One region of the Kitasatospora sp. NPDC001159 genome, then DNA from elsewhere that is predicted to be linked to it. Evidence: riboswitches for the same ligand, from Rfam matches in the RefSeq annotation. Region 1 holds a riboswitch; the other holds the start of a gene.

What was found. Region 1 has a riboswitch for cobalamin ahead of ACWC9T_RS34175 (HoxN/HupN/NixA family nickel/cobalt transporter). Riboswitches for the same ligand answer to the same signal wherever they lie in the genome.
Region 2: linked by a shared signal. The riboswitch ahead of ACWC9T_RS12345 (cobalamin biosynthesis protein) and the one ahead of ACWC9T_RS34175 (HoxN/HupN/NixA family nickel/cobalt transporter) in region 1 are both predicted to bind cobalamin.

The regions. Positions count from the first base shown of each region.
Region 1 covers NZ_JBSFJV010000103.1:17,512-22,903, reverse strand. Annotated here, with positions in the region: gene ACWC9T_RS34185 (helix-turn-helix domain-containing protein) at 1-182, opposite strand, end outside; partial or broken gene ACWC9T_RS34180 (EamA family transporter) at 156-686, shown strand; gene ACWC9T_RS34175 (HoxN/HupN/NixA family nickel/cobalt transporter) at 695-1,804, opposite strand; cobalamin riboswitch at 1,837-2,029, opposite strand; gene ACWC9T_RS34170 (ArsR/SmtB family transcription factor) at 2,111-2,494, shown strand; gene ACWC9T_RS34165 (Fpg/Nei family DNA glycosylase) at 2,582-3,391, opposite strand; gene ACWC9T_RS34160 (AAA family ATPase) at 3,490-4,374, opposite strand; gene aroQ (type II 3-dehydroquinate dehydratase) at 4,771-5,199, opposite strand; gene aroB (3-dehydroquinate synthase) at 5,208-5,392, opposite strand, start outside.
Region 2 covers NZ_JBSFJV010000018.1:75,437-80,828, reverse strand. Annotated here, with positions in the region: gene ACWC9T_RS12350 (cobyric acid synthase) at 1-263, opposite strand, end outside; gene ACWC9T_RS12345 (cobalamin biosynthesis protein) at 337-1,425, opposite strand; cobalamin riboswitch at 1,524-1,666, opposite strand; gene ACWC9T_RS12340 (hypothetical protein) at 1,910-2,107, opposite strand; gene ACWC9T_RS12335 (alpha/beta hydrolase) at 2,284-3,408, shown strand; gene ACWC9T_RS12330 (hypothetical protein) at 4,078-5,392, shown strand, end outside.

The DNA of each region.
Region 1 (5,392 bases):
TCGTAGTCGAGCAGCGTGGCGATCGAGACACCGAGCGCGTCGCCGAGCCGGACCACGGTGGCCACACTTGGGTTGGTGCGACCCTGCTCGATCTGGACGATCATGCCGCGGCTCACTCCGGAGCGGGCGGCGAGGGCGTCCAGGGTGTGGCCGCGCTCGGCGCGCAGCCCGGTCCCGTCCAGATGGCCGGCATCGCGGTGGCCGTCACCGGCGTGGTGCTGGCCGGCGGACCCGAACGCGGCGGGCCGTCCGCCGCCCGCAGGGCCCTGCTGCTCACCCTGGCCGCCGCGTTCGGCTTCGGCGCCAACATGGCCCTGATCGCCCACGCCTCGGCCGGCGGCGGGCTGCTGCTCGTACTGTGCGTCCAGCGGCTCGTCAACATCGCCGTCGGCGGCGCCGCGCTGCTGATCGGCCGCGCGGCACCGACACCTCCGGACTGCTGTCGGAGCTGCGCCCCCGGCTGCCCCCTGCTCACCGGCATCGGGCTGGCCGACGTCGCCGGCAACGCCACGTACGCGGCGGCCTCGCACGGCGGCTCGGCGGCGGTGGCCGCCGTGCTCGCCTCGCTCTACCCCGTGGTCACCGCGCTGCTGGCGCGCGGGGTGCCGAAGGAGCGGCTGCGCCCGGTCCAGGTGGTCGGCGCCGGGCTCGCCGTCGCGGGCACGCTGCTGCTCGCGGCAGCGTGACCGACGGGCTACTCCGCGAGCGTCCAGCGCTTCTCGACGCCGGCCAGCTTCCAGTACGCGATCGCGATCGCCCACACCACCACGAACAGCCCGGCGATCGCGTACCCGACGTTGTCCAGTGAGATGTCCGCGATGAACCCGGTGACCGGGTCGGTCAGGTCGAGCTTCTCGTGCAGCACGCCGACCAGCTCGATGGTGCCGATGATGAAGGCCACCGCGATCGACAGCCCGGTGATGGTCAGGTTGTAGTACACCTTGCGCACCGGGTTGGAGAAGGCCCACTGGTACGCGAAGTTCATGAACGTCCCGTCCAGGGTGTCGAACAGGCTCATCCCGGCCGCGAACAGCAGCGGCAGGCAGACGATCGCGTACCAGGGCAGCCCGGCCGCCGCGCCCGAGCCGGCCATCACCATCAGGGTGACCTCGGTCGCGGTGTCGAAGCCCAGGCCCAGCACCATGCCGACCGGGAACATCTGCCCGGGGCGGGTGATCGAGCGCGTCGCCCGGTTCAGCACCCGCGCCATGAAGCCGCGCGAGTTGAGGTGCTGCTCCAGTTCCGCCTCGTCGTACTGCCCGGTCCGCATCGCGCGGAACACCTTGATGATGCCGAGCAGCGCCGCCAGGTTGAGCGCGCCGATCAGGTAGAGGAAGACGCCGGAGGTGGTGGTGCCGACCATCCCGAGCCACTTGTGGGTGGTCGACTCGTCGTCCATCAGCGTGTTCGCCAGCTGGGCGCCGCCCGCCACCAGGGCGGCCATGACGACCACCATCGAGGAGTGCCCGAGGGCGAACCAGAAGCCGACCGAGACCGGCCGCTTGCCGTCCGCCATCAGCTTGCGGGTGGTGTTGTCGATCACCGCGATGTGGTCGGCGTCGAAGGCGTGCCGCATGCCGAGGGTGTACGCGGTGATGCCCAGGCCCACCCCGAAGACCTGGGTACCGACCGCGTAGTTGTGGGGCGCGACCAGGAAGATGAGCGTCCCGAAGGCCACCACGTGCATGGCCAGGATCACCCCCATCAGCCCGGCCGTGCGGATGGTGTCCTCGCGCTTCCACCTGAAGGTGGGCAGGACGGCGGGGGCCGCCTCAGCAGGAGTGGCGGTTGCGGGCAGGGTCATCTTCGGATCACGCTCCAGCACCTCGTGGAATGACTTCGTGAGATGCCGTGGCCGGTCTCCTGGCTTACGGGGCTTCCGGACCCGCCTTCCCAGGCGCACGAGGCGCCCAGTGGCACGTGGGTTCGGACAACTCTCCCCCGATCACAGTGGCGAGGGCCGCTCCGGACTGGGACCCCTGAGGGTCCGTCACCGGTCTTCCCGAGCACCACGGCGGGGAACACCGTAAGGGCCCGACGCCACCCTCGCAAGGCTGCGCACTTGTGCAGGTGTTCAGGATCACAAGCCCCTGCCTGCAAGAATGTGCGCATGCATCTCGTACCGGCCGACCGCGCGGGCCACCGCACCATCGACGGACACCGGGTCTGCGAGGCCATCGCCGCCATCGGCGACACCGCGCACGTCCGGTCCTGGGCCGAGCGGTTCTCCCTGCTCTCCGACCCCGGACGGCTCGCCCTGCTGCTCGCCCTGCACCGGGCCGGGCCGCTCGCCGTCACCGACCTGGCGGTTGCCACCGGCATGCGCGACCCCGCCGTCTCCCAGGCCCTGCGGCTGCTCCGCACGGCGGGCGTGGTCACCGGGGAGAAGGACGGACGCGTGGTGCGCTACCGGCTCGTGGACGACAGCACGCGCCCTCTCCTCGACGAGTGCGCCGCCACCGAGCGCCACGAGCCCACCGCGGCCGCGGGCTGACCGAGACTCGGGGCCGCCCGTCCCGCGTGAAGCGGCGCCGCGAGCCGCCCTGATGAGTGCGAGCCGGCCGACTGGCGGATCAGCTGGTCAGGCCGTCTGGCAGGTCGGACACCAGAACAGGTTGCGGGCGGCGTGCTCCTCGGTCCGGACGTCCGTGCCGCAGACCAGGCAGGGCATCGCGGCGCGGCGGTAGACGTAGACCTCGCCGCCGTGGTCGTCCACCCGGGGCGGGCGGCCCATCGCCTCGGGGGTGTGCTCGGGGCGGACGGTGTCGATCCGGCCGGCGGCGACTCCCTCGTGCATCAGCGCGACCAGGTCGGCCCAGATCGCGTCCCACTCGCGGCGGGTGAGGTCGCGGCCGGCCCGGTGCGGGTTGATGTTGTGCCGGAACAACACCTCGGCGCGGTAGACGTTGCCGACGCCGGCCAGCACCTTCTGGTCCATCAGCAGCGCGGCGACGGTCGTCCGGCTGCCCGATATCCGGCGCCAGGCGGCCTCCGGGTCGGCGTCGGCGCGCAGCGGGTCGGGGCCGAGCCGGGCGGCGACGGCCGCCTTCCCGGCGTCGGTGATCAGCTTGCAGGTGTTGGGGCCGCGCAGGTCGGCGTAGCCGTCGTCGTTGGCCAGCCGCAGCCGGATCAGGCCGACCGGGTCGGGTGCGGGGCCGGTGCCGAAGGTGAAGCCGCCGTAGAGGCCCAGGTGGATGTGGACCCAGGCGCCCTCCTCGAAGCCGAGGAAGAGGTGCTTGCCGGTGGCCTCGGCCCCGGTGAGCAGCTGCCCGTCGATCACCTTGGCCTCGTCGGCGAACCGGCCCTGCGGGCTGGAGACCTGGACCGGGCGGTCGCCGAAGGCCTTCCGGTTCTCTACGGCGAGGCGGTGGATGATGTGGCCTTCCGGCACGGGCGTCAGCTCCCCCAGAAGTCGTACGGCAGGACGGGGTCCATCATCGCAGCCGCCACCGACAGCTCCACGAAGCCGCAGGTCAGCGAGGGCACCCGTCAGCGGACCGGCATGCCCATCAGCCGGGCCAGGATCACCCGGTCCAGCTCGGCGGCCGTCCCGGCGATGTCCAGGTAGGAGTTGTCGATGATCGGCAACCCGGAGTTGTACCAGCCGGCCATCCGGCCGTGGATCCGCGCCACCTCTTCGTCGCCGAGCCGCCGGTTGCCGCTGCGGCGGGCGTTGCGCTGCAGCACCGAGTCCAGGCTGGGCAACAGGACGACCGGGATCATGCCGGGCCCGATGTGCCGCTTCCAGCCGCCGAGGCCGATCGCCGGGCGGTCCGGGAAGACGGCGTCGTCGATGATGCAGGAGATGCCGTTGGCCAGGTAGTTGCGGCAGGCGAAACCGCAGGTGCGGCGGGCCAGCCGGTACTGGGCCTCGGAGGCGTTGTTCCAGCCGGACTGCGGGTTGGCGAAGCCGGACTGCACCCACTCGCGGACGTCGTCCAGGCTGATGTGGGCGGTCGGGGTGGCCCGGCGCTCGGCCCAGTACCGGGCGACGGTGGTCTTGCCCGCCCCGGCGGGGCCGATCAGCAGCACGGCGATCGGCCCGGCGGGCGCGTGCCGCTGCAGCGGGTGGGCGGGGAGCTGGACGGGCGTGCCGGTGGGCAGCACGAAGTGCCCGGTGCCCCCGGCCGGCACGGGCGCACTCGGCGCGGGCTGCGGCGCCGCGGCCCGAGCGGGTGCGGCGGGTGCCTGAGCGGGCGCCGGTGCCTGAGCAGGTGCCGGAGCCTGAGCAGGTGCCGGAGCCTGAGCAGGTGCCGGAGCCTGAGCAGGTGCCGGAGCAGGTGCCGGAGCGGGTGCGGGCGCGACCGGAGGCGGCGGTACCGGAACGGCGGCGGGAACCGGAGCGGGCACCGGCCCGGGAGCCGGGGCAGCCACAGGACCGGCGGAAGGCGCCGGAGCGGCCGGCGGCCGAACCGACGGAGGCGGCGGAGGCGGCGGAGGCGGCGGAGGAGGCGGCGGAACCGGCGCCCCCGACGGGGAGACCCCCGTACCGCTCCCCGGTGGCACCGGCGGAGCGGCGGGACGCGGCGGGACCTGCCCACCTCCGGCGTACTGCGTCACGGCACCTCCCGACACCTCTCAGCGGGGACACTACACGGCGGCCCGGCAGCGGGCACAGTCCGCTGCCGGGCCGCCGGTTCGCCCCACCCGCTCTGACCTCGGCCGACATCAGCTCACGTCAACCCGCAGGCGGCCCGGGTCAGCTCAGATCAGGTCAGATCAGTTCGGATCAACTCGCGTCAGCCGACGCCGATTCAGGTCGGCCGAAGCTCACCGCGAGGTGAGCTGCTCCGCCAGCGCCCGCAGCGCCAGCTCGTACGACCCGATCCCGAAGCCGGCGATGGTGCCGGAGGCCACCGCGGCGATCACCGAGTTGTGCCGGAAGGTCTCCCGGGCGTACGGGTTGGAGATGTGCACCTCGATCAGCGGCGCGGTGCGCTGCGCGGCGGCGTCCCGCATCGCGTACGAGTAGTGGGTGAACGCGCCCGGGTTGATCACCACGGGCACCTGCCCGTCGGCCGCCTCGTGCAGCCACTCCACCATCTGCTGCTCGGAGTTGGTCTCGTGCACCTCGACCTCGAAGCCGAACTCCTTGCCCAGCGCGGTGCAGCGCTCGACCAGTCCGGCGTACGAGGTGGCGCCGTAGACGTCCGGCTCGCGGCTGCCCAGCCGGCCGAGGTTGGGGCCGTTGAGCACCATCACCCGGGTCACGAGGAGACCTCCGCGTAGGCGGCGACCAGCAGCGACGGGTCCGGGCCCTCCAGCACGGAGGTCTTGCCGAGGCCGTCCAGGACGATGAAGCGGATCAGGTCGCCGCGCGACTTCTTGTCGATCTTCATCGCGTCCAGCAGCTTCGGCCAGGCGTCCGCCCGGTAGCTCAGCGGCAGGCCGA
Region 2 (5,392 bases), on a different contig from region 1:
TGGCTGCGGCCGTCCGCGCCGGGCTTGAGCAGCACCGGGTTCATCGCCGCCTCCGGCTCCACCCGGGCGGCCTGCGCCTGCATCGCCTGGGCGCGGCCGATCTCGGCGCCGTCGGTGGTGACGAAGGAGTTCAGCGACATGTTCTGCGCCTTGAACGGCGCGACGTGCACGCCCTGGCGGGCCAGCCAGCGGCAGATCCCGGCCGTCACCACGCTCTTGCCCGCGTCCGAGGTCGTCCCGGCGACCAGCAGCGCGTTCCTCATCCGCCCACCTCGCTCCGCTCGGCAGGCACTTCGCACAATCCGCACCTGTCGATGGTTCGCTCGCTACGCTCGCTCACGCCCTACCCCTTCGCATAAGAAGCCGCAGCAGGACGTGGCCCGCGACCGTCGTACCCAGCGCCAGCGCGCCCACCCGCCGGGACAGCGTGCAGGCCCGCTCGATGTCGTCCACCGTCACCGGCCGCAACTCCTCGCCCAGCACCGGCCGGTGCTCCACCCGCTCGCGTGGCTCCGCACTCGCCTCCGGGCGCTCCTGACCCGGAGCCGACGTTCCTCGCTCCGACGCTCCCTCCTGCGTCGGTCGCCTGTCGCTCGTCGCTTTCGGCTCCGGCGCGCCCTTCGGCTCGTGCGGGTACCGGAGCGTCCCGCCCAGGCGTACGCCCACCGCGCCGGCGAAGGCCGACTCGGCCTGGCCCGCGTTCGGGCTCGGGTGCGCGGAGCCGTCCCGGCGCCAGACCCGCCAGGCGGTACGGGGTTCGGGCGCGGCGGCCACCGTCAGCAGCGCGGTCAGCCGGGCGCCGGGCCAGCCGGCGACGTCGTCCAGCCGGGCCGAGGCCCAGCCGAAGCGGGCGTAGCGGGGCGAACGGTGGCCCACCATGGCGTCCAGGGTGTTCACCGCGCGGAAGACCAGCAGCCCCGGCGTGCCCGCCAGAGCGCCCCAGGCCAGCGCGTTCACCACGGCGTCGGCGGTGTTCTCGGCCACCGACTCGACCACCGCGCGGGCGATCTGCTGCCCGTCCAGCGCGCTCGGGTCCCGCCCGCACAGGTGCGGCAGCCGCTCCCGGGCGGCCGTCAGATCGCCTGCGGCGAGCGAGCGGCCGATGGTGCGCGCCTCCCGGGTCAGCGAGGTGCCGCCGAGCACCGTCCAGGTCGCCGCCGCGGCCAGTGCCGCCCGGCCCAGCGGACGGCGGCCCACCGTACGGTCCAGGGCCAGCGCGCCGGCCGCGACCGCGCCCACGCACAGCGCCGTGTACGCAGTCCCGGCCGCGCGGTCGTCGCGCCACAGGCGGCGCTCCAGGCGGGTCGCGGCGGTGCCGAAGAGGGCGACCGGGTGGCCGCGGCGGGGGTCGGCGAAGCGGGCGTCGGCGGCGTAGCCCGCCACGGCGCCCAGCGCGAAGGCGGCGGCGCGGGTCAGCGGGCGCACGGCGGCGGGCAGCTCGGAGCCGGACGGGGCGGGGCAGCCTGCATCGCGTGCGTGTCCTCACTCAGGGTCCGCGCCCTGGATCGACGTACCGGGGGCGAGAGTCTCCTGGCTTCCGGGTCGGACGCACCCCCGGAGCCTTCCAGCAGCCTGCCAGCAATGACTGACGGCCCGCCGTGGCACCTTCCGAGCGTGCTCCCCGGTGACAGTGGCGGGACCGCGCCGGACTCGCACCGGCTTCCTCTCCATGCCTCCGTTTGGCCCAAGGATCCCATCACGCGGCCGATCCGCGCGTCAACCGAGGTCACGGAGGGGTTGGTCACACGGTGTACCGGGTGTCGTGCTGTGCGATCGCCCAGCGCGGTGGAGGCCTCGTCAGCTGCGCTTCGCGTGTTCGGCGGCTGGGGCGCGCCGAGGGCCGCACCTACCGTTCGGTGTCGTGCGCCGCAGAAAGGCCCCCGTCGCCGCCCCGCCCCCGGTGCCGTTCTCACCCGAGGCCGCCCGCGCCCACCGGGTCGGTCTCGACCTGACCCCGGAACAGGTCGCCGAGGGCGTGCGTCTGGTCCGGGTCCCCGTCCCCGAACCCGACCTGGCCGCCGTCCTCCCCGTCCTCCAGCAGGAACACCACGTCCCCCACCCACTGGGGCACCCCCAGCGGCCCCCGCACCCCTGCCGCGCCCCTCACCCCCCGGTTCTGGCACCTCCTCGCCGCCCGGCAGACGGCCATCCCGGTGTGACGATCCCCTTTCCACTTCTGCTCCCGCATGCCCCGGACGGCCCAGCCCGGTGGCCGGGGGCGCGGGGCCCCGGTGAACTGGTGTACGAACACCGTCCGGTCCGTGGAACAGAGCGGGGAACGATATGCGCTGGGGAACCGCAGCCGTTGTGGTGGCCGTCGCCGTCGGGGCCGGGGTCGTCGTGGCGATCGGCCGCCGGGCCTCCGAGCGGATGGTCCGTCCGGGGGCGGGGACGGGGACGCCCGTGGAGGAGGAGTCCCGGCCCGTCCTGGTGCTGACCCTCGCCGCCGGCCGGGTCACCTTCACCCGCCGCCCGGAGAGCCTGCGGCGGGGCCGCTGGGCCGTGGAGTGGGAGGACAACGGGCACGCGGTGGTCGAGGAGATCCTGCACAGTGACGAGCAGGGCGTCACCCGGCGGCTGGTCCGCGCAGACCGGGGCGTCCTCACGCCCGGCACCGAGGTCCGCTTCACCCCCCGCGTCCTGCTCGGCGACCCCACCGAGGCGCTCGGCCTCTCCTTCGCCGACACCAGCGCCGACGGTGAGCTGGGCCCCCTCCCAGCCTGGCACCTCGGCGGCAAGCGCGGCACCTGGGTGATCCTGGTCCACGGCACCGAGGCCGACCGCCAGCAGACCCTGCCGGTCCTGCCGGTGCTCGACCGCCTCGGCCTGCCCGTCCTGGCCGTCACCTACCGGGGCGACGAGGGCGCCCCCGCCTCCCCGGACGGGTTCAGCCACTTCGGCGCGACCGAGTGGCGCGACATCGAGTCGGCGATACGGCTGGCGCTCGACCACGGCGCGGTCCGGGTGATCCTCTACGGCTGGTCGCTGGGCGCCACCACGGTCCTGCACACGGCGGCCCGCTCGGCCTGGGCCCACGCCATCAGCGGGCTGATCCTCGACTCGCCCGTTCTCGACCTCCCCGCCTCCGCCCGCCGCGGCGCCGTCCGGGCCGGCTTCACCGGTGTCGCCGCCGAACTGGGCGCCCTCGCCGCCGAGGGCCGCACCGGGGTCGACCTGGCCGACTTCTCCCGCCTCGCCGAGGGCGCGGACCTGCACGCCCCCACCCTGGTGCTGCACAGCCCCAGCGACCGGATCGCGCCCTTCAGCACCGTCCAGCGCCTCGCCGCCGCCCGCCCCGACGTGGTCAACCTCCAGACCTTCCCGGGAGCCGACCACGCCGCTCTGTGGAACTCCGACCCCGACCACTACACCGAACTCCTCCGCCGCTGGCTCACCCCCCTCCTCTGACCCGGTCGGGGCTCACCTCAGGGCCAACATCGGCCCTGAACGCGAGAAGTCGACCCACCCGACTACTCGCGCGGCAGCCCCGCCCCCGTCACCGTCGCCCCGGGGCGGTTGCGGGTTCTCCCCGCGGCCCGCGGGCGCCCGCGCGGACCCTGTTCGATTCGCTGTCCGGTTCACGCCCGCCCGCCGTTCCCGCCCGCGCACCAGAAGTCGGCCCCGCCGAGTTCTGGTGCCGAACCCCCACCCGCTGGCACATGCCGCCTGGCCGGATTCCCACCAGCCGCGACCCCGCGCACCCCCGGCCCGACACGCGGCGTGACTGCGCGAGCGAGCACCGCGACGGTCCGGCGCAGCCCTGGCATGACCCCGCCACACGTTTCCGGCCAGGCGGTTTGCCTCTGTTGCCCGATCTTGCGGAGGTGCCGTCCCCGGTCGCCCGGACGCACGGACAACCGGATGTGACAGAAGGCCGGTGCAAGGGGAAGACTGCTCAACGTGACGTCTCGGAACCCGCGCGACCGTGATGCCCCGCTCCCGCCGACGATCGGTACCGGTGCGACGGTGACCCGTCTCCCCGGTACGGCCCACCGACCCTCCGGCGGCAGGCCGGGCGGGGCCGGTGTACCCCGGCGGCGGGGGCCCGCGCCGGCGCCCGGGCGGGGCCGGGTTCCCATGCCGGAGGGCTTCCCCGCGCCGGCCGAGCTCGCGCCGCTGGCCCGCCGGATGCTGGTGGACGCCGTCCGGATCGCCCGCTGGGCCGGTGAACTGGACGAGGTCGACAAGCGTGGCGAGCTGCTCCCGGAGGACGCCCGTGCGGCGGGCCGGGCGCTGGCCATGACGGTCGGCGCCGCCGCCAAGGCCTGGGGGCAGGCGCTGCTGGTCGGACTGGTGGAGGCCAGGGACGGCGGGGCCGGCCCCGGCTGGCGCCTGCACGCCTGGGAGCACGACGACGAGGCCGTGGTGCGCGGCTGGTCCGGGCTCTTCGACGCCTGGACGCTGCTCGCCCCGGTGCCGCCCGCCGCGCTGCGCGGCGTGTTCGCCGTGCTGGCCGGGCAGGCCGTGGACCAGGCCCCCCAGCTGCTGTCCTTCCTGCACCTGGTGGACGGCCCGGTGGCCGAGAGCGAGCTGCTGGAGCTGCTGCGCCGCGGCCTGGACGAGCGCCGGGTCGGCGCGGCCCTCGGCGGCCCGGGCATGTCGCCGGTGCCGCACGCCGCCTCGGCCGTCTCCGCCGTCCGCGGCACCTGCCGCGAGCCGCAGATCGACACTCCGGCCGCGCCCTCCGACGTGGCCGCCGTCCTGGACTGGATGCTGGACGGCCTGACGGCGGTCGGCGCCGTGGTGCGCCGGAACGATGCCGCCGAGCTGTCCCCGCTGGGCCACTGGGCGGTGCGGGCGAAGCTGGAGGAGATCTGCACGGTCGCCCAGACCGCGGCCGGGCACATCGAGCAGAGCGCCTTCGAGCTGCTGAACGCCTGCGCGGACTACTCGCCGGGCCCGGCCCGGGCCGAGTTCCGCGCCTGGGTGGCGGCCCGTCCGGCGGACCGAGCGGTGGCCGAGCTGCTGGAGGCCGCCCAGGGCGACGACGCGTTGGTGCGCGGGCTCGCCTTCGAGGCGCTGCGGGTGGCCGGCGGACCGGCCGAGCAGGCGGTTCGTGCCTCGGTGGACGAGCCGGTGCTGCGCCCGTACGCGCTGCTGTGGCTGGCGGAGCGCTCGGACGAGGGCGTCTCCCCGGCGGACGTGCTGGGCGCGGAGGACGCGGCCTGGCTGTGGGTGGACACCGCGGCCGCAGTGCTGGACCACGGCGAGACGGAGCTGCTGGTGGGCCACGTCGAGGGCGCCTCGGCGGGCGACCCGGTGCGGCTGTTCGCCCGGGCCCGGCAGTCGGGGCACCCGCGGGCGGCCTCGGTGCTGACGGCGGTCTCGGGCGTGCACCCGGACCCGGGCGTGGCCCGGGCGGCCCGCCGCTCCGCCTTCAGCGTCCACACCG